DNA from 3 places in the Terracoccus luteus genome. Region 1 is predicted to be linked to each of the others. Evidence: predicted binding sites of a transcription regulator. Region 1 holds the regulator's gene; each other region holds the start of a gene.
What was found. The regulator HspR, encoded in region 1, represses chaperone genes until heat shock. The targets are predictions, from matches to a motif close to AAGTTGAGTCNNNNNGACTCAACTT.
Positions count from the first base shown of each region.

Region 2: the regulator HspR is predicted to act here: its motif matches at 1,696-1,720, upstream of DFJ68_RS13830 (Hsp20/alpha crystallin family protein).
Region 3: the regulator HspR is predicted to act here: its motif matches at 1,679-1,703, upstream of DFJ68_RS11975 (ATP-dependent Clp protease ATP-binding subunit).

Region 1 covers NZ_RBXT01000001.1:15,677-22,850, reverse strand. Annotated here, with positions in the region: gene clpB (ATP-dependent chaperone ClpB) at 1-1,841, opposite strand, end outside; gene DFJ68_RS00110 (DivIVA domain-containing protein) at 1,959-2,405, shown strand; gene DFJ68_RS00105 (hypothetical protein) at 2,410-2,688, opposite strand; gene DFJ68_RS00100 (PPOX class F420-dependent oxidoreductase) at 2,741-3,139, shown strand; gene DFJ68_RS00095 (GOLPH3/VPS74 family protein) at 3,143-3,832, opposite strand; gene DFJ68_RS00090 (heat shock protein transcriptional repressor HspR) at 4,046-4,504, opposite strand; gene DFJ68_RS00085 (DnaJ C-terminal domain-containing protein) at 4,566-5,582, opposite strand; gene DFJ68_RS00080 (nucleotide exchange factor GrpE) at 5,729-6,463, opposite strand; gene dnaK (molecular chaperone DnaK) at 6,460-7,174, opposite strand, start outside.
Region 2 covers NZ_RBXT01000001.1:3,043,236-3,050,409, forward strand. Annotated here, with positions in the region: gene DFJ68_RS13820 (sugar ABC transporter permease) at 1-572, shown strand, start outside; gene DFJ68_RS13825 (GNAT family N-acetyltransferase) at 692-1,591, opposite strand; gene DFJ68_RS13830 (Hsp20/alpha crystallin family protein) at 1,793-2,296, shown strand; gene DFJ68_RS13835 (DNA polymerase IV) at 2,455-3,531, opposite strand; gene DFJ68_RS13840 (hypothetical protein) at 3,629-3,913, opposite strand; gene DFJ68_RS13845 (hypothetical protein) at 3,996-4,184, shown strand; gene DFJ68_RS13850 (glycosyltransferase family 39 protein) at 4,181-5,662, shown strand; gene DFJ68_RS13855 (penicillin acylase family protein) at 5,650-7,174, opposite strand, start outside.
Region 3 covers NZ_RBXT01000001.1:2,635,442-2,642,615, reverse strand. Annotated here, with positions in the region: gene DFJ68_RS11975 (ATP-dependent Clp protease ATP-binding subunit) at 1-1,580, opposite strand, end outside; gene DFJ68_RS11970 (hypothetical protein) at 2,186-3,112, opposite strand; gene DFJ68_RS11965 (nucleoside deaminase) at 3,466-3,957, opposite strand; gene DFJ68_RS11960 (SAM-dependent methyltransferase) at 3,954-4,706, opposite strand; gene DFJ68_RS11955 (ABC transporter substrate-binding protein) at 4,900-6,498, shown strand; gene DFJ68_RS11950 (ABC transporter permease) at 6,541-7,174, shown strand, end outside.

The DNA of each region.
Region 1 (7,174 bases):
TCGGTCTTGCCCACACCGGTCGGGCCGAGGAAGAGGAAGCTGCCCGTCGGCCGGTCGGGGTCGGACACGCCCGCGCGGGTGCGCCGCACGGCGTCGGACACCGCCCGCACGGCGGCCGTCTGGCCCACGAGCCGGGCGCCGATGTGCTGCTCCATGTGCAGCAGCTTCTCGGACTCGCCCTCGAGCAGCCGCCCGGCCGGGATGCCGGTCCAGGCCGAGATGACGTCGGCGATGTCGTCGGAGCCGACCTCCTCCTTGACCATCGGCTCACTGCCGTCGGCGCCGTCGGCGCCGCCGGCACTGGCGGCCGCCTCGCGCTCCTGGGCCTCCTCGAGCTGCTTCTCGAGGGTCGGGATGTCGTTGTAGAGGATCTTGCCCGCGGCCTCCCAGTTCGCCTCCCGCTGCAGGCGGTCGGCCTGGGTGCGCAGCTCGTCGACCTGCGCCTTGAGGTCGCCGACGGCGTTGAGCCCGGCCTTCTCGGCCTCCCACCGCGCGTTGAGGGCGGCGAGCTCCTCGGAGCGGTCGGCGAGGTCCCTGCGCAGGCGCTCCAAGCGCTCGCGCGAGGCGTCGTCGGTCTCGTGCTCAAGGGCGAACTCCTCCATCTTGAGACGGTCGACGGCGCGCCGCAGCTCGTCGATCTCGACGGGGCTGCTGTCGATCTCCATGCGCAGCCGCGAGGCCGCCTCGTCGATGAGGTCGATGGCCTTGTCGGGCAGCTGGCGGCCGCTGATGTACCGGTCGCTGAGGGATGCCGCGGCGACGAGGGCCGCGTCGGCGATCGTCACCTTGTGGTGCGCCTCGTACCGCTCCTTGAGGCCACGGAGGATGGCGATGGTGTCCGCGACCGACGGCTCGCCGACGAAGACCTGCTGGAAGCGGCGCTCGAGCGCGGCGTCCTTCTCGATGTGCTGGCGGTACTCGTCGAGGGTCGTCGCGCCGACGAGTCGCAGCTCACCTCGGGCGAGCATGGGCTTGAGCATGTTGCCGGCGTCCATCGAGCCCTCGCTCGCGCCGGCCCCGACGACGGTGTGGATCTCGTCGATGAAGGTGACGACCTGGCCGTCGCTCGCGGTGATCTCCTCGAGCACCGCCTTGAGGCGCTCCTCGAACTCGCCTCGGTACTTCGCCCCCGCGACCATCGAGGCGAGGTCGAGGCTGATGAGGGTCTTGTCGCGCAGGCTCTCGGGCACGTCGCCCTCGACGATGCGCTGGGCCAGCCCCTCGACGACGGCGGTCTTGCCCACGCCGGGCTCGCCGATGAGGACGGGGTTGTTCTTCGTCCGGCGGCTCAGCACCTGCACGACCCGGCGGATCTCGGCGTCGCGGCCGATGACCGGGTCGAGCCGGCCCTCCCGGGCGCGGGCGGTGAGGTCGGTGCCGTACTTCTCCAGCGCCTCGAAGGTGCCCTCGGGGTTGGCCGAGGTCACCGGCCGCCCGCCGCGCAGGCCCGGGATCGCGGCCTCGACGGCATCCGCGTCGATGCCGAACCGGCCGGTGCGCGCGATGGCGAGCAGCAGGTGGTCGGTCGAGACGTAGCTGTCACCCATGCTCGTCATGTACTGCTGCGCCTGCTGCACGACCCGGCCGGCGGCCGGTGACAGTGCGGGCTGCTCGCCCCCGGTCACCTGGGGCAGGCCCGCCATGACGGTCTCGGCGGCCGACGTCGCAGCGGCGGCCGAGGAGCCGGCGGCGCTGAGCAGCGCCGGGGTCGTCGTGCCGCCCTGGGCGGCGAGCGCGACGAGCAGGTGGGCGGGCTCGATGGCGGGGTGGTGCTTGCCGGCCGCGGTCGTCGCGGCCTGGGCGAAGGCCTCCTGGGCCTTGGTGGTCAGCTGCAGGTCCATGCGTTCGTGAGCTCTTTCCGTCGAGGTACGGGGGTCCGAGAGTTCGGGACTCACTCAGGGCAACGGTCTTGAAGTTGAGTGTATTCCACTCAACTTGGCGCGCACTACCCTGCCCGCATGACCCGCGCCGACCTCGTCACCGAGATCACGAACGTGCTCTTCGCCCAGACCTCGACCCTGTCGCGGGGGTACGACGTGCGGGCCGTCGACGACCTGCTCGACCGCCTCCGGGAGCGCGTGCTCGCCGGGGCGTCCGCGGAGGAGATCGAGGGGCTGGTCACGCAGGCCCGGTTCACCGTCCGACGCCGCGGCTACGCCGTCGACGAGGTCGACGCGTTCCTCGCCCGCCTCCCGTCGGACGTCCGCGCCCTCGGCGCCGACGCCGGCGCCGACGCCGACGCCGACGCCGACGCCGACGCCGACCACCGTGACGGGGAGCCGCTGAGGGGGGCGACCACCGGCACCCGCCCCGACGGCATCCGGTCCGACCCCCTGCCGTCGGCCGTCAGCGAGCCGGCGCCGGGACTGCTCGACCGCCTGCTGCGGGGCCTGCGCGGGTCGTGAGGCCTCAGGGCTGCGGGTCGTACCACCCGCCGTGCTGCTCGGCGAGCGCCGCGAGGCGACCGGCCACGACGGCATCCTCGCCCTCGCTGCGGCGCGGCACCCGCACGTAGACGGCCCACTCGTGGTCCTCGGAGTCGTCCTCGCCGGCGAGCGCCTCGCGCACGACCCGCACCTCGGCGTACCCGTGCTCGTACGCGACGGCGGCGAGCTCGTCGGCCACCTCGTCGGCGCTGTCACGGTCGGGGTAGACGAGCAGGTGCTCGGAGTCGGCCAGGGGCTGCACGGCGGGAGTCTAGGCCGGTGACGCAGCGGGGCGGGCGGGGTACGTCCGGGCGATGACGGACCCGCAGACCCTCCTCGCGCTCGGCGACGCCCGCTTCATCCGCCTGACGACCTTCCGCCGCTCGGGCGAGCCGGTCGGCACCCCCGTGTGGGTGGTGCGCGAGGGGGACGAGCTGCTCGTGTTCACCCCGTCGGGCAGCGGCAAGCTCAAGCGGCTGCGGCACACCTCGCGGGTCGAGGTCACCCCATGCTCGCGTCGCGGCGAGGTGCAGGAGGGCGCCGTATCGCTGGAGGCCGTCGGCCGCATCGACCCGAGCGAGGGCAGCGTGGAGCGGGTCCGGGCGCTGCTCAAGCGCAAGTACGGCCTCGAGTTCCGCATCTTCATGCTCGTCGAGGGCGTGCTGTCGCGCGGGTCGCGCGACCGCACCACCGTGCGGATCAGCGCCGCCTGAGTCTCAGCCCGAGCCCGAGCTCACGATGACGGGCACCACGACCGCGGCCATGAGCGCGGCCTGCATGTCGGCCACCGCCTTGGCCACGGCGTCGCCACCCCACGAGCCCTCGCCGATCTCCGCGGCGCGGGCCTTGAGTTGCTTCTTGTCGATCTCGGGCAGCACCTTGGCCAGCACCCCGCTGGCCTGCGCGACCGACACGAGACCGACGGTGCGGATGCCGGGTGGCTCGCTCCCCAGGACCGCCGACCTCAGCGTGTCGACCAGTGTCGCGCGGGCGGCCGTCGTCTGGATGCGGCGGGTGACGGGGAACAGGCCGAGCACCTTGTCCTCGTCGCGGCGCACGAGCCGCTCGCTCTCGAGCCGGTCCCACGTCGCCTCGCGCAGCCGGGTGGCGCGGTCGGTGTAGCTCTCGGCACCGCCCATGCGGGCCACCGCCTTCTTCGGGGCGTGACCGTCGGCACGGGCGAGCACCTCGACGAGCTCGGGCGAGACGTCGGCGCCGGTGGCGACGAGCCGGGCGTCGCGGCCCTCACCCTCGAGGCGCACCGCCTCCTGCAGGCCGAGCTCGATGAGCGCGGCGCCGGCCAGGGCGGCCTTGAGGGGTGTGCCGTCGACGAGGGCCTTGCCCGTCTCGGGGTCGTGGGCGAGCAGCAGGAACTCGGCGTGCAGTGGCAGCGGGGTGATCGTCATGGCGCTCTCCTCCGTCGTCGGGGCCGGACCCTCGACCGGATGGTGGGTCGACGGGCCGGGTGTCGTGATGACCACGCTAGGCGTCGGGGCCGTCAGGCGGCTCCCCCGTGAGACGGAGGAGGCCGCTCCCCCGGGCGAGGGAGCGGCCGCGTTCTCCGGGCCTGCGCAAGCTCACGCCCGCCTGCGCCTGCCTGCGCCTGCCAGCGCCGGGTCTCAGGCGCCGGTCGGGCGCTGGGGCCGTGCGGGGCGGTTGGGCCGCCACACGACGAGGGCCTGCGACGCGAGCGGCCGGGGAGGGCGCTGCCCGGGGCGCACCGTGACGACCTCGCCCTGCGGCCCGACGGCGAACACGCGGGCCGCCGTCGAGAGGGCCGCCTGCGCGGCGTCGCGCTCCTGGGTCAGCTCGTGCACCCGCGCCTGCAGGGCGGCGACGTGGTCCTCGAGGTCGAGGATGCGCTGGATGCCGGCGAGCGACACACCCTCCTGCGAGAGGCGCTGCACCTCACGGAGCAGGGCGACGTCGCGGCTGCTGTAGCGGCGTCCACCGCCACGGGTGCGCGACGGCGAGACGAGCCCGAGCCGGTCGTACTGGCGCAGCGTCTGCGCGTGCATGCCGGCGAGCTCGGCGGCGACGGAGATGACGAAGACGGGCGTGCTGTCGTCGTGGGCCATGTCGGTCACTCTCCTGTCGGGGCCGGTCTGGTGGGTGGTGCGGTGTCGGGTGGTCGCCCGCTCAGGTGCGGGCGCGCTCGAAGAGGTCGGCGCGCGGGTCGACGTCACCCTCGGCGGCCGCCATCTTCTCGATGGCCTCGCGGGCCTCGTCGGTGAGTCGCTGCGGCACGACGACCTGCACCCTCGCGAGCAGGTCGCCGGTCGAGCCGCCGCGCGTGACGCCGCGGCCCTTGAGCCGCAGCACCCTCCCGCTCGGCGTGCCGGGGGCGACCTTGACCTTGACGCTCGTGCCGTCGAGGCTCGGCACGGCGACCGTGGCGCCGAGGGCGGCCTCGGCGAAGGTCACGGGCAGGTCGACGGTGAGGTTGTCGCCGTCGCGCCCGAAGACGGGGTGACGTTCGACCGAGACGGTGAGGATGAGGTCGCCGGGCGTCGAGCCGGGGTCGCCCTGACGGCCCTTGCCGCGCAGTCGGATCCGCTGGCCGTCCTTGACACCGGACGGGATGCGGGCCGTGACGCGCCCGAGCTCGGGAGAGCTGAGGCTGACCGTCGAGCCCTCGACAGCGTCGCGGAAGGGGATGGTCGTCGAGGCCTGCACGTCAGCGCCGGGTCGCGGCCCGGCGGTGGAGCCGAAGCCCCCGAAGCCGCCTGGAGCGGCGCCACCGCCACCGAACATCTGGCCGAGGATGTCCTCGATGTTGGGCTGGCCGCCGCCTCCGGCGCCGAAGGGCACCCGGCCGCCGGGGCCGCCCGGGCCACCGGCACCGCCGAAGGCGCTGAAGATGTCCTCGAACCCCGCACCGCCCCCGCCGGGACCACCGGCGGTGAAGCGGGCGCCGCCGCCCGACATGGCCCGCACGGCGTCGTACTCACGCCGCTGCTCGGGGTCGGACAGGACGGCGTACGCCTCGCCGATCTCCTTGAAGCGCGCCTCCGCCTTGGGGTCGCCGACGTTGTGGTCGGGGTGCATGGTGCGGGCGAGCTTGCGGTACGTCTTTTTGATCGTCGTCGCGTCGGCGTCGCTCGGCACGCCCAGAGTCGCGTAGAAGTCCTTCTCGAACCAGTCCTGGCTAGCCATCTGCTCGCACCTCCCTCGGGTGTCGGTCCGGTGTCGGCGACGGGTGCGTCGCCCGCGCCCGTCCGGTGACGGTGCGCGTCGCTCTCATGGTGCCGGATGCCGCGGGGCCGGCTGTGTGGCCCCGCGGCGTCCGGTGTCGTGTCGTCTCAGACGGGGTCGGCGACGGACACGCGCGCGGCGCGCACGAGGCGCTCACCGATGCGGTAGCCCGGCTGCAGCACCTGCACGACGGTCGTCCCGGTCGAGCCCTCGGGCAGCTCGGCCTCGACGTGCATGAGGGCCTCGTGCACGTTGGGGTCGAACTCCTGCCCCGCCTCGCCGAGCCGCTCGACGCCGTAGCGGCCGAGGATCGACTCGAGCTTGTCGGAGATCGAGGCGAACGGGCCGTCGGCGAGGTCACCGGCCTGACGGGCCATGTGGATGTCGTCGAGCACCGGCAGCAGCGCCTCGACGACGCTGCCGACCGCGGTCGTGCGGATGACCTCGCGGTCGCGGTCGACCCGCTTCTTGTAGTTGACGTACTCGGCCTGCAGCCGCTGGAGGTCGGCGAGGTACGACGACGCCAGGGCGTCCTCGTCGGCGATGGCAGCCTCGGCCGAGTCGACCGGGGCGTCCGAGCCGGCCGAGCCAGTCGGGCTGCCCGAACCTCCTGCGGTGTGGTCGAACTCGTCCTCACCACCGGGCTCGGACGAGGCGCCCGCGCCACCGTCGGCGTACTCGTGGCGGCCACGGCCAGCCGAGTCCGTCGTGCCCGACGCGTGAGGCGCCTGGCCCTGGGGACCGCGCTGACCGGCATCCGACGACCGGCCCGTCTCGGGGACGCCCCCCGGGGCGCCGGCGTCGCCGCCGGCCCCCGGGGTCACGTTCTCGGCGTCGGTCACTTGGCGTCCTTGGTGGTCTCGTCGTCGTCGACCACCTCGGCGTCGACGACGTCGTCGTCGGCCGAGCCGTTCGCGCTGCCGGCGTCACCGGTCGGGGCGCCCTGCGCGTCGTCGGCGCCGGCGGAGGCGCCCTGCGCCTGCTCGGCGGCGTAGACGGCCTGGCCCATGGCCTGCGACTTCGTGTTGAGGTCCTCGATCTTGGCCTTGAGGTCGTCGGTGCTCGTGTCGGCACCGTCGACGATCGCGGCCCGCAGGTCGGCGAGCGACTCCTCGACCGGCGTCTTGACGTCGGCGGGGATCTTGTCGCCCGACTCGCTGAGGAAGCTCTCGGTCGAGAAGACGAGCTGCTCGGCCTGGTTCTTCAGCTCGGCCTGCTCACGGCGGTTGGCATCCTCCTCGGCGTGGGCCTCGGCGTCCTTGACCATGCGGTCGATCTCGTCCTTGCTCAGGGCCGAGCCGCCGGTGATCGTCATCTTCTGCTCCTTGCCGGTGCCCTGGTCCTTGGCACTGACGTTGACGATGCCGTTGGCGTCGATGTCGAAGGTGACCTCGATCTTCGGCACGCCGCGGCGGGCCGGCGCGATGCCGGTCAGCTCGAAGGTGCCGAGCGACTTGTTGTGCTGGGCGATCTCGCGCTCACCCTGGAAGACCTGGATGAGAACCGACGGCTGGTTGTCGTCGGCGGTCGAGAAGATCTCGCTGCGCTTGGTC
Region 2 (7,174 bases), 3.0 Mb from region 1:
CCGTGCCGGTCAACATGATCGTCGTGCGCAGCGTGCTGCTCGCCCTGCTGCTCGTCGTGCCGGTCGCCGTGCTCAACCGCGACCGTGGCGTGTCGGTCATGTTCCTCGTCTTCCTCGCCCTCGTCGTCGTCATGGACTTCGCCATCCGCCGCACCCGGTGGGGCCGCTCGGTCATGGCCGTCGGCGGCAACGTCGAGGCGGCCCGGCGCGCGGGCATCAACGTCAACCGCGTGTACCTGTCGGTCTTCGCCCTCTGCTCGTCGTTCGCCGCCCTGGGCGGCATCTTCGCCGCGGCCCGCCTCGCGGCGGCCAACCAGAGCAGCGGTGGCGTCGACACCAACCTCAACGCCATCGCGGCCGCCGTCATCGGCGGGACCAGCCTCTTCGGTGGCCGCGGGTCGGCCTACGCCGCGCTCCTCGGCATCCTCGTCATCCAGTCGATCAGCAACGGCCTGGCCCTGATCAACCTCGGCTCGCCCGAGCGCTACATGATCACCGGCGGCGTCCTGCTGCTCGCGGTCACGGTCGACGCCCTCAGCCGTCGCACCCGCGCCGCGGCCGGTCGCGCCTGACCCGCACCTCACCCAGCGCCTCACCCAGCGCCTCACCCAGCGCCTCACCCAGCGCCTCACCCTGACGGGGTGGCACCGACCTCGGTCGGCGCCACCCCGTCGTGCGTTCCCGAGGTGGCTCAGGCGGGGCGGCGCAGGTCGGGTACCGGCTCCTGCGCGGTGAACCCGCCCGCCACGTAGGTGCGGACCGCGCCCACCCGGTCGGTGGGGGTGCACACGACGGCGCTCGAGGCCCCCATCGCCTGCAAGGCCCGGGCGGCGGCGCGCACGATCGCGGTGCCGTGACCACCGCCCCGGTGTCCCTCGTGCACGCCCATCGGCTCGAGCAGCCCGGGCCGCCCCGGCCCCGACGACCACACGGTGACGACGGCGACCGCGGCGCCCGACGCGTCGCGCCCGAGCAGCGTGCGGGCCCGGTCGCCGAACGGTCCCGAGCCCATCGTCCGCCAGCGGAGCACATACCGGTCCCGCTGGTCGGCCGGCAGCTCGCCGCCGCGGAAGGCCGACCAGTGCACCCGGGCCCACTCCGGTGCGGTCGAGTCGTCGACGTCCTCGACGCGGATGCCGGTGGGGTCGGGGGTCGGCTCCTCGCCCAGACCACGACGCAGGGGGGTCCACGTCTCGTCGGGCACCCACCCCGCGCCCGTCAGGGCGCGCGTCAGGGCGGCGGCGGCGCGGGCCTCGACGACGGCCTGCCCGGCGTCGAGCACTCCGCTCGCGGGGTCGGCGAGGTCGGCGGCCATCCGCTCGGCGAGCCCACCGTCGTCGGCGAGCTGCGGGTCGACGGCGACCCGCAGCAGCTGCGAGGCGTCGAGCAGACCGAGTGCGACCGGCCGTCCGCCCGTCGACCACACGCGCAGGGCGGATGCCGTGGCCTCGGCCCCGTGGGTCGAGTGCCACCCGAGGTCGCCGGGGTGCAGCTGCAGCCCGGCACCGTCGTGCTGCCAGGTCGCGAGCGCCTCCCCCACCCGGGCGAGGTCGCCCGGACCGGGCACGGTGAGGTCGAGGTCGAGGTCCATGCCGCCATGCAACTCCCCGACGGGCCGTCGTGCACCCGCTTTTCGGCGGCCGACCCGGTGGCTTGCCTCCGTCCGCACGCCGTCCTATCCTGAGACCGAGCACGAAGTTGAGCGGATCCCACTCAAGAAGTTCGAGTGGTTCAGCAGCAGGATGCGTCCACGGTCACCCTCGGACTCCCTGCCCGTTCTTCAGGAGGAGACATGAGCACCACCACCTTCGACCCCTTCCGTCAGCTCGACCGGCTCCTCACCGAGGGCCTGCGCGGGGCCTCGGCGGCCTCCGCGGTCATGCCGATGGACCTCTTCCGCTCGGGCGAGAGCTTCTTCGCCCAGTTCGACCTCCCCGGCGTCGACCCCGGTTCGATCGACATCGACGTCGAGGACCGCACGCTGACCGTTAGGGCCGAACGACCCGCGGGCGGGCGCGACGATGCCCAGTGGCTCTCGCGGGAGCGGGCCACCGGAACGGTCGCGCGACAGCTGTCGCTGGGTCGTGGTCTCGCCCTCGACCGCATCGAGGCCGACTACCGCGACGGCGTGCTCTCGCTGCGCATCCCCGTCGCCGAGGAGGCGAAGCCGCGCAAGATCTCCGTCTCGCACGCCGGCTCCCCGACGAGCATCGGTTCCCGGTCCGAGTCGACGGACACGCGGGCCTCGAGCGCAACGATGAGCGAGGACGACGCCGACGGCCGACGCTCGGCCTGACGGCACCAGCACCAGCACCAGCACGCGGGCCCGGGGTCACCGACCCCGGGCCCGTCCGCGTCGTCCCTCCGCGTCGTCCCTCCGCGTCGCCCCTCCGCGTCGTCCCTCCGCGTCGTCCCTCAGCGTCGCCCCTCAGCGTCGCCCCTCAGCGTCGCCCCTCAGAGCCGTCCGCGCACCGGCGTCCGCTCCACCGGGTCGCCGCCGTCGGGCATCGTCATCTCGGCCCGCACCCCGAGCAGCCGCACCTCCCGCGCCGGGTCGAGCCGACCGGCCAGGTCGAGCGCGGCGGCGACGACGACCTCGCGGTCGGCCGTCGGCGCGGTCAGCTTCCTCGCCTTGGTCTGGGTGAAGAAGGGCGCGTAGCGCACCTTGAGCGTCACCCGCACGACGGGCCGGCCCTCGGCCGCCGTGTCGTCGAACGCCGCGTTCGCGAGGACGGCGACGGCATCCGCCACCTCCTGCGGCGTGGTGAGGTTGTGCTGGTACGTCGTCTCACGGCTGTGCCCCCGGGCGACCCACGGCGTGTCGTCGACGACCGCGGAGCCGATGCCCTTGCCCAGCCGGCCGTACCAGACGCCCATGCGCGGCCCGAACTCACCGACGAGCAAGGCCTCGTCGGCCTCAGCCAGCTGCGTGACCGTCTCGATGCCGTGGGCCGCCAGCCGCTTCGACACCCTGGCGCCGACCCCCCACAGCTCGACGGTGGCGCGGTGGCCCATGACGTCGGACCAGGTGGCCCGCGTCAGGCGGAAGACGCCGCGCGGCTTGCCGAACGTCGTCGCGATCTTGGCCCGCACCTTGTTGTCACCGATGCCGACCGAGCAGTGCAGGTCGGTCGCCTCGAGCACGGCCGCCTGGGCCCGGCGCGCGAAGCCCTCCGGGTCGTCGGTGGTGACGCCGAGAAAAGCCTCGTCCCAGCCGAGCACCTCGACGACGGCGCCGGTGCCGCGCAACGCCTCCATGACCCGCTCGGAGGCCTCGGTGTAGGCGGGCGCGTCGACGGGCAGGAGGACGGCGTCGGGCACCTTGCGCGCGGCGAGCCGCAGCGGCATCCCCGAACCCACCCCGAACGCCCGCGCCTCGTACGACGCCGTCGACACGACGGCCCGCTCGGTCGGGTCGCCCCGGCCGCCGACGATGACGGGCCGACCGGCCAGCTCGGGGCGTCGCAGCACCTCGACCGCCGCGATGAACTGGTCGAGGTCGACGTGCAGGACCCATCGCCCGGCCTCCATGGACCCAGTGTGACCGACGGGTCCGACACCGCGGGCGCCGAAACACGCCGAACAAGAGGAGCGCCACGACGCGTCCGGACGCCGGTGGGCCGGCCCGTCAGCGCACGGGTCGGCGCGCCACCCCTCCCGAGGGGCTCCGCCGGACGGCATCCTGCTCCTCGGCGGCGACGAGCACCCCGCGGTAGACGAGCAGGGCGGCGAACGCGGTCGTCGCGAAGGCGAGCACGGTGAGCGGGAGGGCGTCGTGCGACCCCCAGACCTCCGACCGCAGCAGGTGCAGCAGCGCGCTGACGAGGCCGACGGCCGCGGCCACGACGAACCACACGACGGTCGCCCGCGTCTGAGCGGACCCGGTCTCCTGCACGGCGCTCCCCTGCGTCACGTCACCACTGTGGCACCGCGCGACTGCCCCGCCCGCGCGCCGCGCCGTGGGCGACGCGGGCCCGGCGACCTAGGGTGGGGCCATGTCGCGTCACCTCAAGCTCGGCCTCGGTGCCGCCCTCTTCGTGCTCGGTGCGCTCTGGACGCTGCAGGGACTCGGTGCGATCGGCGGCAGCGCCATGAGCGGCGTCACCCTCTGGGCGGTGGTCGGGCCCCTCGTCGCGCTCGTCGGGGTCGTGCTCGCCGTGCGGGGCGTGCGCACCCCCCGGTGAGCGACCCGCCGGCGCTCCCCCGCCTGGCCGGCGGACCCGTCGGCTCCGCCCTCGCCGCCCTCGCGGTCGCCCTGACCGTGGCCGGCGACCGCTACGGCTGGTTCCGCGACGAGCTGTACTTCCGGCTGCTGCCGCCCCGCCTCGCCTACGTTGACCAGCCGCCGTTCACGCCGCTGCTCGTGCGCGGGATGTCGGCCGTCGTCGACGAGGTGTGGGCCGTGCGGCTGCCCGCCACCGCGGCCGCCGTCCTGGCCGTGCTGCTCGTCGCCCTGCTGACCCGTGAGGTGGGCGGGGGGCGCCTCGCGCAGGGCCTGGCCGCGTGGGGCTACGCCTTCGCCGCCATCCCGGTCGCCTTCGGGCACACGGCCATCACCGCGGGGTGGGACGTCGTCGCGTGGCTCACCGTCGCGCTGCTCGTCGTGCGGGCCGTGCTGCGCGACCGGCCCCGCCTCTGGGTGTGGGCCGGCGTCGTCGTCGGGCTCGCCTGCTGGAACAAGCTGCTCGTGCCGCTGCTGCTCGCCTCGCTGGCGGTGGGACTGCTCGTGTGCGGCCCTCGCCGGCTGCCGTGGCGCCACGTGCTGCTCGGCGCCGGGCTGGCCGCCGTGGTCGCCGCCCCGCAGCTGCTGTACCAGGCGACGAACGACTGGCCCCAGCTCGGCATGGCCCGGGCGCTCTCGGCGCAGAGCGGGTCGGCCAACCGGGTCCTGCTGGTCCCCTTCCTGCTCGTGCTGCTCGGGCCGGTGCTCGTCCCGGTGTGGGTAGCCGGCGTGGTGTCGCTGCTGCGCCGGCCGGACCTTCGACCGCTGCGTTTCCTCGCCGTCGCGGTCGTGGCCTCCGTGGCCCTCGTCGGCCTCGGCTCCGGCTCGCCGTACTACGTGCTCGGTCTCCTCGCCGCGGCGTACGCCGTCGGCTGCGTCCCCGTCGCGCGGTGGCTCACGTCGCGCCCCGACGGCGTCCGGCGCCGCGAGGGGCTGCGGGCCGTGGCCGCCAACGGTCTCGTCGGCGCGGTCGTCGGCCTGCCCGTGCTGCCCCTGGCCGTCGTCGCCGCGACCCCGGTGCCACAGGTCAACGTGGGCCTGCAGGGGTCGGTCGGCTGGCCGGAGTACGTCGACCAGGTCGCCGCGGTCGTCACCGCCCTCGACCCCACCGAGCGCGCCGGCGCGGGCATCGTCACCTCGACCTTCGGCGAGGCCGGTGCCGTCGACCGCTTCGGCCGTCCGCTCGGGCTCCCGGCCCCGGCCAGCGGCCACAACGCCCTCGCGGACGTCACCGCGCCGCCCGACGGGCGGGTCACCCTCGTCGTCGTGGGCGACCGGGCGCTCGCGGTCGCTCGCGGCAACGCCACGTGCACCGTCGTCAGCCGGCTCGACCATGGCCTCGGCGTCGACGGCCCCGAGCAGGGCCAGCCCGTCGCCGTGTGTCGTGACCCGGCGCAGGCGTGGACGGCAGTGTGGCCCCGGTTCCGCTACCTCGGCTGAGCGCCGGCAGCGCCCTCACCGAGGCCGCCGCCGACCGCCCCGAGCCGCACGGCCACCCACGCGTCGAGCTGGTCGAAGGCGTGCGGGTCGGTGCTCTCGACTGTGGAGCAGGCGGAGCCGAACGGCACGGTCCACCCGCTCGCGGCGACGTCGCCCACCTGCCAGGCGTAGCGCGCGACCGGGCCGACGAGGCACGCGTCGTCGACGCCCGGTCCGCTGCTCGCGGCGAGCACGCACCCCCGGTCGCCGGCGACGGCCACGTCGGGTGGCGCCGGGGCGCCGGGCCGTCCCGAGAGGGCGTGCACGGGCCGCAGCCGGTGGGTCTCCCCCCACGTGGTCGGGGCGGTCGAGGTGTCGTGGACCTGGGCCGCGACGGCCTCGAGCGCGGCCCGGACCCCGTCTCCGACCCGGATGCCGTACCGCTCGTCGGTGCCCGCGAGCCGGGCCAGCGTGGGCCAGGCCGCCCCCACCTGCACCGTGACGTCGACCCAGGGGAGGAAGAGGGGTGACCAGCCCGTCGGCTCGTGCAGCGGCGCCAGCACCGGGTGCCCCGCCACCCACCGGACGAAGGCATGGCGCCACGTCGCGAAGAGCGCGGCGCCGGCGCTGCCGGGGTCGCTGTGGCCGTCCCAGGCGAGCAGCCGCCGGCGCACCCCGGCCGCCGCGGGTGACAGGGCGGACTCCTCGACGGCGCCGACGAGCTCGGCCATCGGGGCGGCCTGCCCGTTGAGGGTGTCGGCGTGGATCGCGGCGCAGTCGTCGACGGTGAGGCCGGTGCGGTCGCCGACGAGCTCGCGGATGCGGCGGGCCCGGAAGGGGGTGGCGTAGTCGACCCCGAGGCCGCCGCCGCTCGCCCGGTCGTTGGCGCTCACCATGACGTCGTCGACGACGCCGACCTGCCGCTCGGCCCAGCCCGGTTGCCAGGCGCGCTCGGGGTCCCAGGCCGGCACGGGCAGGTACCGGTTGCGCTCGGGGCGGACCGGCACCCGGCCCGCGAGCAGGTGCCGCACGTCGCCGTCGACGTCGGCGACGAGGGCGCTGTTGACCGGCTCGACCCAGCGGTCCAGGGCCGCCACGACATCGGCCGTCGAGCGGGCCCGCAGCAGCGGCAGCAGGGCCGCGAAGCCGAGGTCCGCCCCGGTCTGCGTCGGCGTGCGCAGGCTGTGGGTCGCGCCCGTCTCGTCGTCGAGACCGGTGACGACGGGTCCGCGGGGCGTGACGACCACGCTCACCTCGACCGGCGGGCCGCCTCGCACCGCGACGGTCTCCGTCGTGGAGTGGGCCGCCTGCCAGCCCGCGGGACCGCGGGCCTCGAGCCCACCGGCATCCGAGGGGCGGAGCTGTTCGAGGGTGAGGTCCTGGTAGTCGGCCATCGCGTTGGTGATGCCCCAGGCGACGGTGCCGGCGTGCGCGAAGTGCTGCACGCCGGGCACCCCGGGGAAGGTGAAGCCGACGACGTCGACGCCGGGGCACGCGAGGCCGACCTGCTGGTAGCAGCTCGGCAGGTCGATG
Region 3 (7,174 bases), 2.6 Mb from region 1:
ACGGCGTCGTTCATGCCGACGATCCGCTTATGCAGCTCATCCTCCATGTTGAGCAGTCGGCTGCTCTCCTCCTCGGTCAGCTTGAACACCGGGATGCCGGTGCTGGCCGCCAAGACCTCGGCGATGAGCTCTTCGTCGACCTCGGCGACGACGTCCATGTCACCGGACTTCCACTGCGCCTCACGCTCGGACTTCTCGCGCAGCAGGCGCTTCTCGTCGTCACGGGCCCTGGCCGCACGCTCGAAGTCCTGGCCGTCGATGGCCGACTCCTTCTCGCGCACGAGGGCGGCGATCTTCTCGTCGAACTCGCGCAGGTCCGGCGGAGCCGTCATGCGGCGGATGCGCAGTCGCGCGCCCGCCTCGTCGATGAGGTCGATGGCCTTGTCGGGCAGGAAGCGGTCGTTGACGTACCGGTCGGCCATGTTGGCCGCGGCGACGAGCGCCGCGTCGGTGATCGTCACGCGGTGGTGCGCCTCGTAGCGGTCGCGCAGCCCCTTGAGGATCTCGATCGTGTGCGGGAGCGTGGGCTCCTGCACCTGGATCGGCTGGAAGCGCCGCTCGAGGGCGGAGTCCTTCTCGATGTGCTTGCGGTACTCGTCGAGCGTCGTCGCGCCGATGGTCTGCAGCTCACCACGGGCCAGCATCGGCTTGAGGATGCTCGCGGCGTCGATCGCGCCCTCGGCGGCACCGGCACCGACGAGGGTGTGGATCTCGTCGATGAAGATGATGATGTCGCCGCGCGTGCGGATCTCCTTGAGGACCTTCTTCAGCCGCTCCTCGAAGTCACCGCGGTAGCGGCTGCCGGCCACGAGCGAGCCGAGGTCGAGGGTGTAGAGCTGCTTGTCCTTGAGCGTCTCGGGCACCTCGCCCTTGACGATGTCCTGCGCGAGCCCCTCGACGACGGCCGTCTTGCCGACGCCCGGCTCGCCGATGAGCACCGGGTTGTTCTTGGTGCGGCGGGACAGGACCTGCATGACGCGCTCGATCTCGTTCGTGCGCCCGATGACCGGGTCGAGCTTGCCCTCACGGGCCGCCTGCGTCAGGTTGCGGCCGAACTGGTCGAGCACGAGGGATCCCGCGGGCGTGCCCTCGGCCTGACCCGGGCCGACGCCGGCGCCGGCCTTGTCGCCCTGCCCGCTGCCCTGGTAGCCCGAGAGCAGCTGGATGACCTGCTGGCGCACCTTGTTCAGCTCGGCGCCGAGCTTGACGAGCACCTGGGCCGCGACGCCCTCGCCCTCACGGATGAGGCCGAGCAGGATGTGCTCGGTGCCGATGTAGCTGTGCCCGAGCTGCAGCGCCTCGCGCAGCGAGTACTCGAGCACCTTCTTCGCGCGGGGCGTGAAGGGAATGTGTCCGGTCGGGGCCTGCTGGCCCTGGCCGATGATCTCCTGGACCTGGGCCCTGACCGCTTCGAGCGAGATGTCAAGCGACTCGAGGGCCTTCGCGGCGACGCCTTCGCCTTCGTGGATCAGACCCAGGAGGATGTGCTCGGTCCCGATGTAGTTGTGGTTGAGCAGGCGTGCTTCCTCCTGCGCGAGGACAACCACCCTCCGGGCCCTGTCGGTGAACCTTTCGAACATGCTCTTCTCCTGACTGATCGAGAGTCACCTCGATGCTAACCGTGCCCACTGACGTCGGGCACATGCTGACCAACGCCGCGCCGCCGGGACGTGTTCCCATCCTGAGCCCCGTCGGCTCAACTCCGACCGTCTGTTCGCTGCCAGCGGACAGCCGCCCGGATGCCGGTCCGCGGGTCTCGTACCCGCCCGCACCTCGGCGCCACGGCCGGCCCGGGACCGCTCAACCCCGCCCCCGGCATCCGCCACACTCCCCGGGCCTCCATGACTGCGCCGCGGCCCGATAACGGACAGGTTCTCCTGCCGGCACCGTCCGTGACCGCGCCGTGGCTCGAGAACGGACAGGTTCTCCTGCCGGCACTGTCCGTGACCGCGCCGTGGCCCGATAACGGACACCCTCCCCCGCCCGCACCGTCCACTTCCGCGCCGTGGCCCGATATGGGACACGACCTCGCGCCAGGACCTCCGTCGATGCCTACGCCAGGGTCCGACGAATCCGTCGGCGCTCGCCGCGCTCATCCGAAACCGGGGTGCGGCGCGCTGTGAGACGAGGACTGACGGAAATCGCGCGGCGTCCGGTGAGAAGCGAAGGAAGGCGGCAGCCCCCGTCACCCGGGGTTGGACACGTCGTCGCCTCGGCTCGGGAAGTGGCGGCGCCACTCGTCGGACAACGTGGACACGGTCATTCCTTGCTCGCGCATGGCCCGACAGATGCGCGACAGCGTCTGACCCGGCACGCCGTAGATGTCGTCGGCCACCGTCACGACCTTGCGCAGCCGCCACGCATCGAACTGCTCGTCGCGCAGGATGTCCGACCGACGCTGTCTGTCCTTCTCGTGCTGCTTGCCGTCGTACTCGATGATGTGGCGTGCCGCTGCGTAGTACAGGTCGAAGCGGTAGAGCAGGACGCCGTCCCGAGTGTGGATGCGGTGGTCCACCGTGGGCTCGGGCAGACCGGCCAGGACGATGAGCAGCCGCAGACGCGTCTCCATCGGCGAGTCCACGCCCTTGCGCACGAGCAGGGCCGCCCTGCGAGCGCTGGTGGAGTACGGCCCGCACCGCCCAGCCGTGAGCTCGACCAGCTCGTCGACCGTCACTCGCCCGGCTCGGACGAGCGAGTCGCCGAGCACGACGAGGTCGACGAGGCCCAGCCGGTGCGCAAGGTCGAGAAAGGTCTGGCCGGGCGCCGTCACGCGTAGCCCTTTCCAGGTGACGACGCGCTGGCCGGCCTTGACCCGGTGGGCAGCGATGCCGTGCTTCTTGGACCGTAGCCCCGGGGTGGTCACGTGGACGTCCGGGCTGTCCGGTACCACCGCGCCCCAGAGCCGCGCTGCCGTGTGGTGCGAGAGGTAGCTGTCCGGTTCCGAGGCCAGCAGGGCCGCCCGGGCGAGCAGCTCGGTCGTGAGGGCGACGGTCCGGTCGACGTAGACGCCCTGGAAGAGCATGCGATGACGTCGGCGCATCGAACGCAGCACGGACGGGCCGCCGTCGACGTCGCACAGGCGGAACGGCGCGAGCACGGTCGGGCTGGACATGCTCAGCAGCGTGGCCGATGTCGGCCGGCGTCCGCGGAGGTTGTGCACAGGGCCGCGACGCGCGTCGTTCCGCGTGCGCGGGCTACCCGGCATCCGGCGCTCGTTGGGCGATGCGGGTGGTGTCCACAATCGGGCCGTGGCGAAGAGGGGGCGTGGTCTCGGGGTCGGGGTGTCCGGAATCGGGCCGTGGCGACGGAGCGGACATCGTTTCCTGATCCCGGTGTCCTAAATCGGGCCGTGGCGAAGAAGGGGAGGGCGGCTACGGATCGCAGTGTCCGAAATCGGGCCGTGGCGGAGATGGAGGCGGGCGCAGGATGCCGGGGGGCCGGGTCAGGCGCCCGGCCGGTCCTGCCTCACGGGGTGCGCGACCCCCGGGCGAACGCCTCGTGCAGCGACCGCACCTCGTCGGCCAGCTCGGGTGCCGGACCGTCGACGGGCACCCCCGGGGCGACGTCCTGCACGGCGAGCGGACGCACCGGCCCCGGCCCGCCACCCCACGACGACTGCCACTGCCCGAGCTGCGCCGAGCTCGCGGCGTAGACGATGCGGCCGAGCCCGACCCACGCGTGGGCCGCGCTGCACATGGGGCAGTGCTCCCCGGACGTGTACACCGTCGCCGCCGCCCGCGCCGCGGCGTCGAGGTTCGCCCCCGCCCACTGCGCGATTGCCAGCTCGGGGTGGCGGGTCGCGTCCTGCTCGACGACGTGGTTGTGGTCCTCGAAGAGCACGTCGCCGTCGGCGCCGACGAGCACCGAGCCGAACGGCTCGTCACCCCGCTCGAGCGCCAGCCGGGCCAGCTCGACGGCCCGCCTCAGGTGCGTCAGGTCTGTCCGCGTGATCGTCATGCCACCCTCCCGGTCACGAGCGCGAAGGTGAGGAACGCGCCCTGGTCGGCCTCCAGCATCCCCTGCACCGGGGAGCTCTGCTGGCCCTTGAGCTCGTTGACCGCCCGCTCCCACAGCAGCCAGTTGGCCGCGCCCTCGGGCTGCGAGCGCGCCGTCACCTCGGTGAACGCGCGCGACAGCGACCACTGCGTGCGCAGCCACTCGTGCGTGTGCCACGCCGCCGCCTCGGCCCCGACGACGTGGTCGACGTGCTCGGGCAGGGCGCCGAGCTCGCGCACCTCGGTCGTCAGGGCCGGCGTCGCGACACCGAGCTGGCCGCCGGGGCGCACGAAGCGCGCGAGGTAGCCGGGGTAGTGGTCACCGGTGCCGAAGTACTCCCACGCGTCGACGCTGACGACGGCGTCGAAGCTCTGCCGCCCGAACGGCAGGGCGTGCGCGTCGACCCGCATCGCCAGCACGCGGTCGCCGACGCCCTCCCGGTCGAAGACGCGCGCGGCCTCGCTCGGGTCGACCCAGAGGTCGGCCGCGACGACCTGCACGCCGTACTCCCGGGCGAGGAAGACGGACGTCGCACCGAGACCCGAGCCGAGGTCGAGCACGCGCATCCCGGGCCGCAGGTCGAGGTCACCGGCGAGGTCCTCGAGCAGCCACAGCGGGTGCGGACCCATGTCGAGGTCCACGAGCCACCGCGCGTCGTAGGTCGCCGATCGCGGGTACTCGGGGCGGCTGAGGTGGTCGAGGGCGGGCACCGCTCGATCCTGCCCACTGACACGCGCGTGTCCAACCGGGTATCACGCCTCGTCCCTGTGGTAGACCATCCCCGTGGCGTCCGACGGGGATGCCGTCAGACGTCTTCGTCGCACGAGATCGACCGGGTGCCAACGGGTCCCGTCGTCTCACCGATGCGGATGCCGTCACCCTCCTCGACAAGGGATGTGGCCCATGGCTGCCAGCAAGCTCGTCACCGGTTCCGTCGTCCTCGCCGCGGCGCTCGCCGTCACGGCCTGCAACCCCGCGCCCAAGACGTCGACGGGGAGCGGCACCGCGGGAGCGGCCGCGAGCAAGCCCCTCGTCGTCGACACCGTCTTCGTCCTCAAGAGCGCCGACCCGGCCCGCAACTACGAGCCCACCGGCAACATCGTCGCGCGCGCCCTCTACGACACCCTCGTCACCTTCAAAGGCGCCGACCTCAAGACGCCCGTGCCGTCGGTCGCCACGTCGTGGAAGCAGTCGGCCGACGGCCTCACGTGGACCTTCGCGCTCGACAAGAACGCCAAGTTCAGCGACGGCTCCGACATCACCGCCGACGACGTCGTCTTCTCGCTCGACCGCGTCCAGCGGGTCAAGGGCAACCCGTCGTTCCTCGCCGACGGGCTCACCGTCACCGCGACCGACCCCGACACCGTCGAGGTCAAGACCGCGAGCTACGACCCGGCCCTGCTCGGAAAGCTGGCCAGCCCGTCGCTCGGTGTCGTCAACTCCAAGGCCGCCAAGGCCGCCGGGGCATCGGATGCCGAGGATGCCGCCACCGCGGACAAGGCTGAGGACGCCTTCGCCAAGGCCTCCATGGGCTCCGGCCCGTACGTGCTCGAGTCGTTCGGGCTCTCGACCGAGGTCGTGCTCAAGGCGAACCCGAGCTACTGGGGGGCGACCAAGCCGACGTACCAGCGGGTCGTCATCCGCAACGTCGACGCGGCCCAGCAGAAGAACAACGTCGAGAAGGGCGAGAGCTCGCTCGCCCTCGACCTCTCGCCCGACCAGGTCGCCTCCGTCGGCAGCGGCGCGGTGTCGAGCTCGGTCCCGTCGCAGTACACCTTCTACCTCTTCACCAACGCCAACCCGTCGGTGAACACGTGGACCGCCAACCCCGACTTCCAGGAGGCCGTGCGGCGCGGCATCGACTACAGCGGCCTCCTCGAGCTAGCCGGCAAGGGCTCGCGCCGGGCCGACGGCATGGTGCCGGTCCAGTTCGCCGGCTCCCTCCCCGAGGGCCAGGGCCCGACGTACGACGCCGACGCCGCCAAGGCCGCCCTGGCCAAGTCGGGGTACGACGGCACGCCCATCGAGGTCTCGTTCCCGTCCGACCTCACCCAGAACGGTGTCTCGTTCACCGACATGTCGACCCGCATCGCCGCCGACCTCAACAAGATCGGCATCAAGACCGAGCTCAAGGGCGCGCCCGTCGCCACCGTGCTCGAGCTCGCCCGCGGCGGCAAGCAGCAGGTCGGCGTCTGGCTGTGGGGCCCCGACTTCCCCGACTCGAGCAACTACCTCGCCTTCGGCCCCGGCGGCATCGTCGGCGGCAAGCGCGTCAACTGGACCGCCGGCTCCGACCCCCAGCTCGAGACCGTCATGAAGCAGGCGGCGACCGAGAAGGACGAGAGCAAGCGTGCCGCCCTCATGGAGGAGTTCCAGAAGGGCCTCAACGCCGGCCCCGTCATGTCGCTCATCCAGCCGGCCCAGGTCTTCCTCGCGAGCAAGGACCTCAAGAACCTCAGCTACAACCTCGTGTGGACCGTCAACGTCGCCGAGCTCGGCTGATGCCGGTGACCTCCACCGCGCGCCGCCACCCGTGAGCGCCGGGTGAGCGCGCCGGTCGCCGACCCCGTCGCCGCCCCAGCCGACCGTCGCGAGACGGCCCGGCGCGGGGCGGGGCTGGGGGGGTTCCTCCTGCGCCGGGGTGGGGCCGGCATCCTGCTCGTGCTCGGCATCACCCTCGTCGCGTTCGTGCTGACCCACGTCGTCCCCGGCGACCCGGCCGCGGCCGCCCTCGGTCAGCGCGCCATCGAGGACCCCGCGACGGTCGCCGCGTTCCGCGCCCAGTACGGGCTCGACGACCCGCTGTGGCGGCAGTACGTCACCTACCTCGCCAACCTCGTGCACGGCGACCTCGGCATCTCGCAGCAGACCCGCCGACCGGTGCTCACCGACCTCGGCGACTACCTGCCCCCGACCATCGAGCTCGCCCTCGTCGCCATCGTCATCTCGCTCGTGCTCGGTGTCACGCTCGGCACCCTCGCCGCCCTGTACCGCGACCGCTGGCCCGACCAGCTCATCCGCGTCGTCAGCCTCGCCGGGGTGTCGGTGCCGACGTTCTGGCTGGCCCTGACGGCATCCCTGATCTTCAGCGTGCGCCTCGGGTGGTTCAGCTCGACGGGCCAGCTCGACCCGGGCTACCCGCGCTCGCCCGAGGTGACGGGGCTGCTGCTCGTCGACT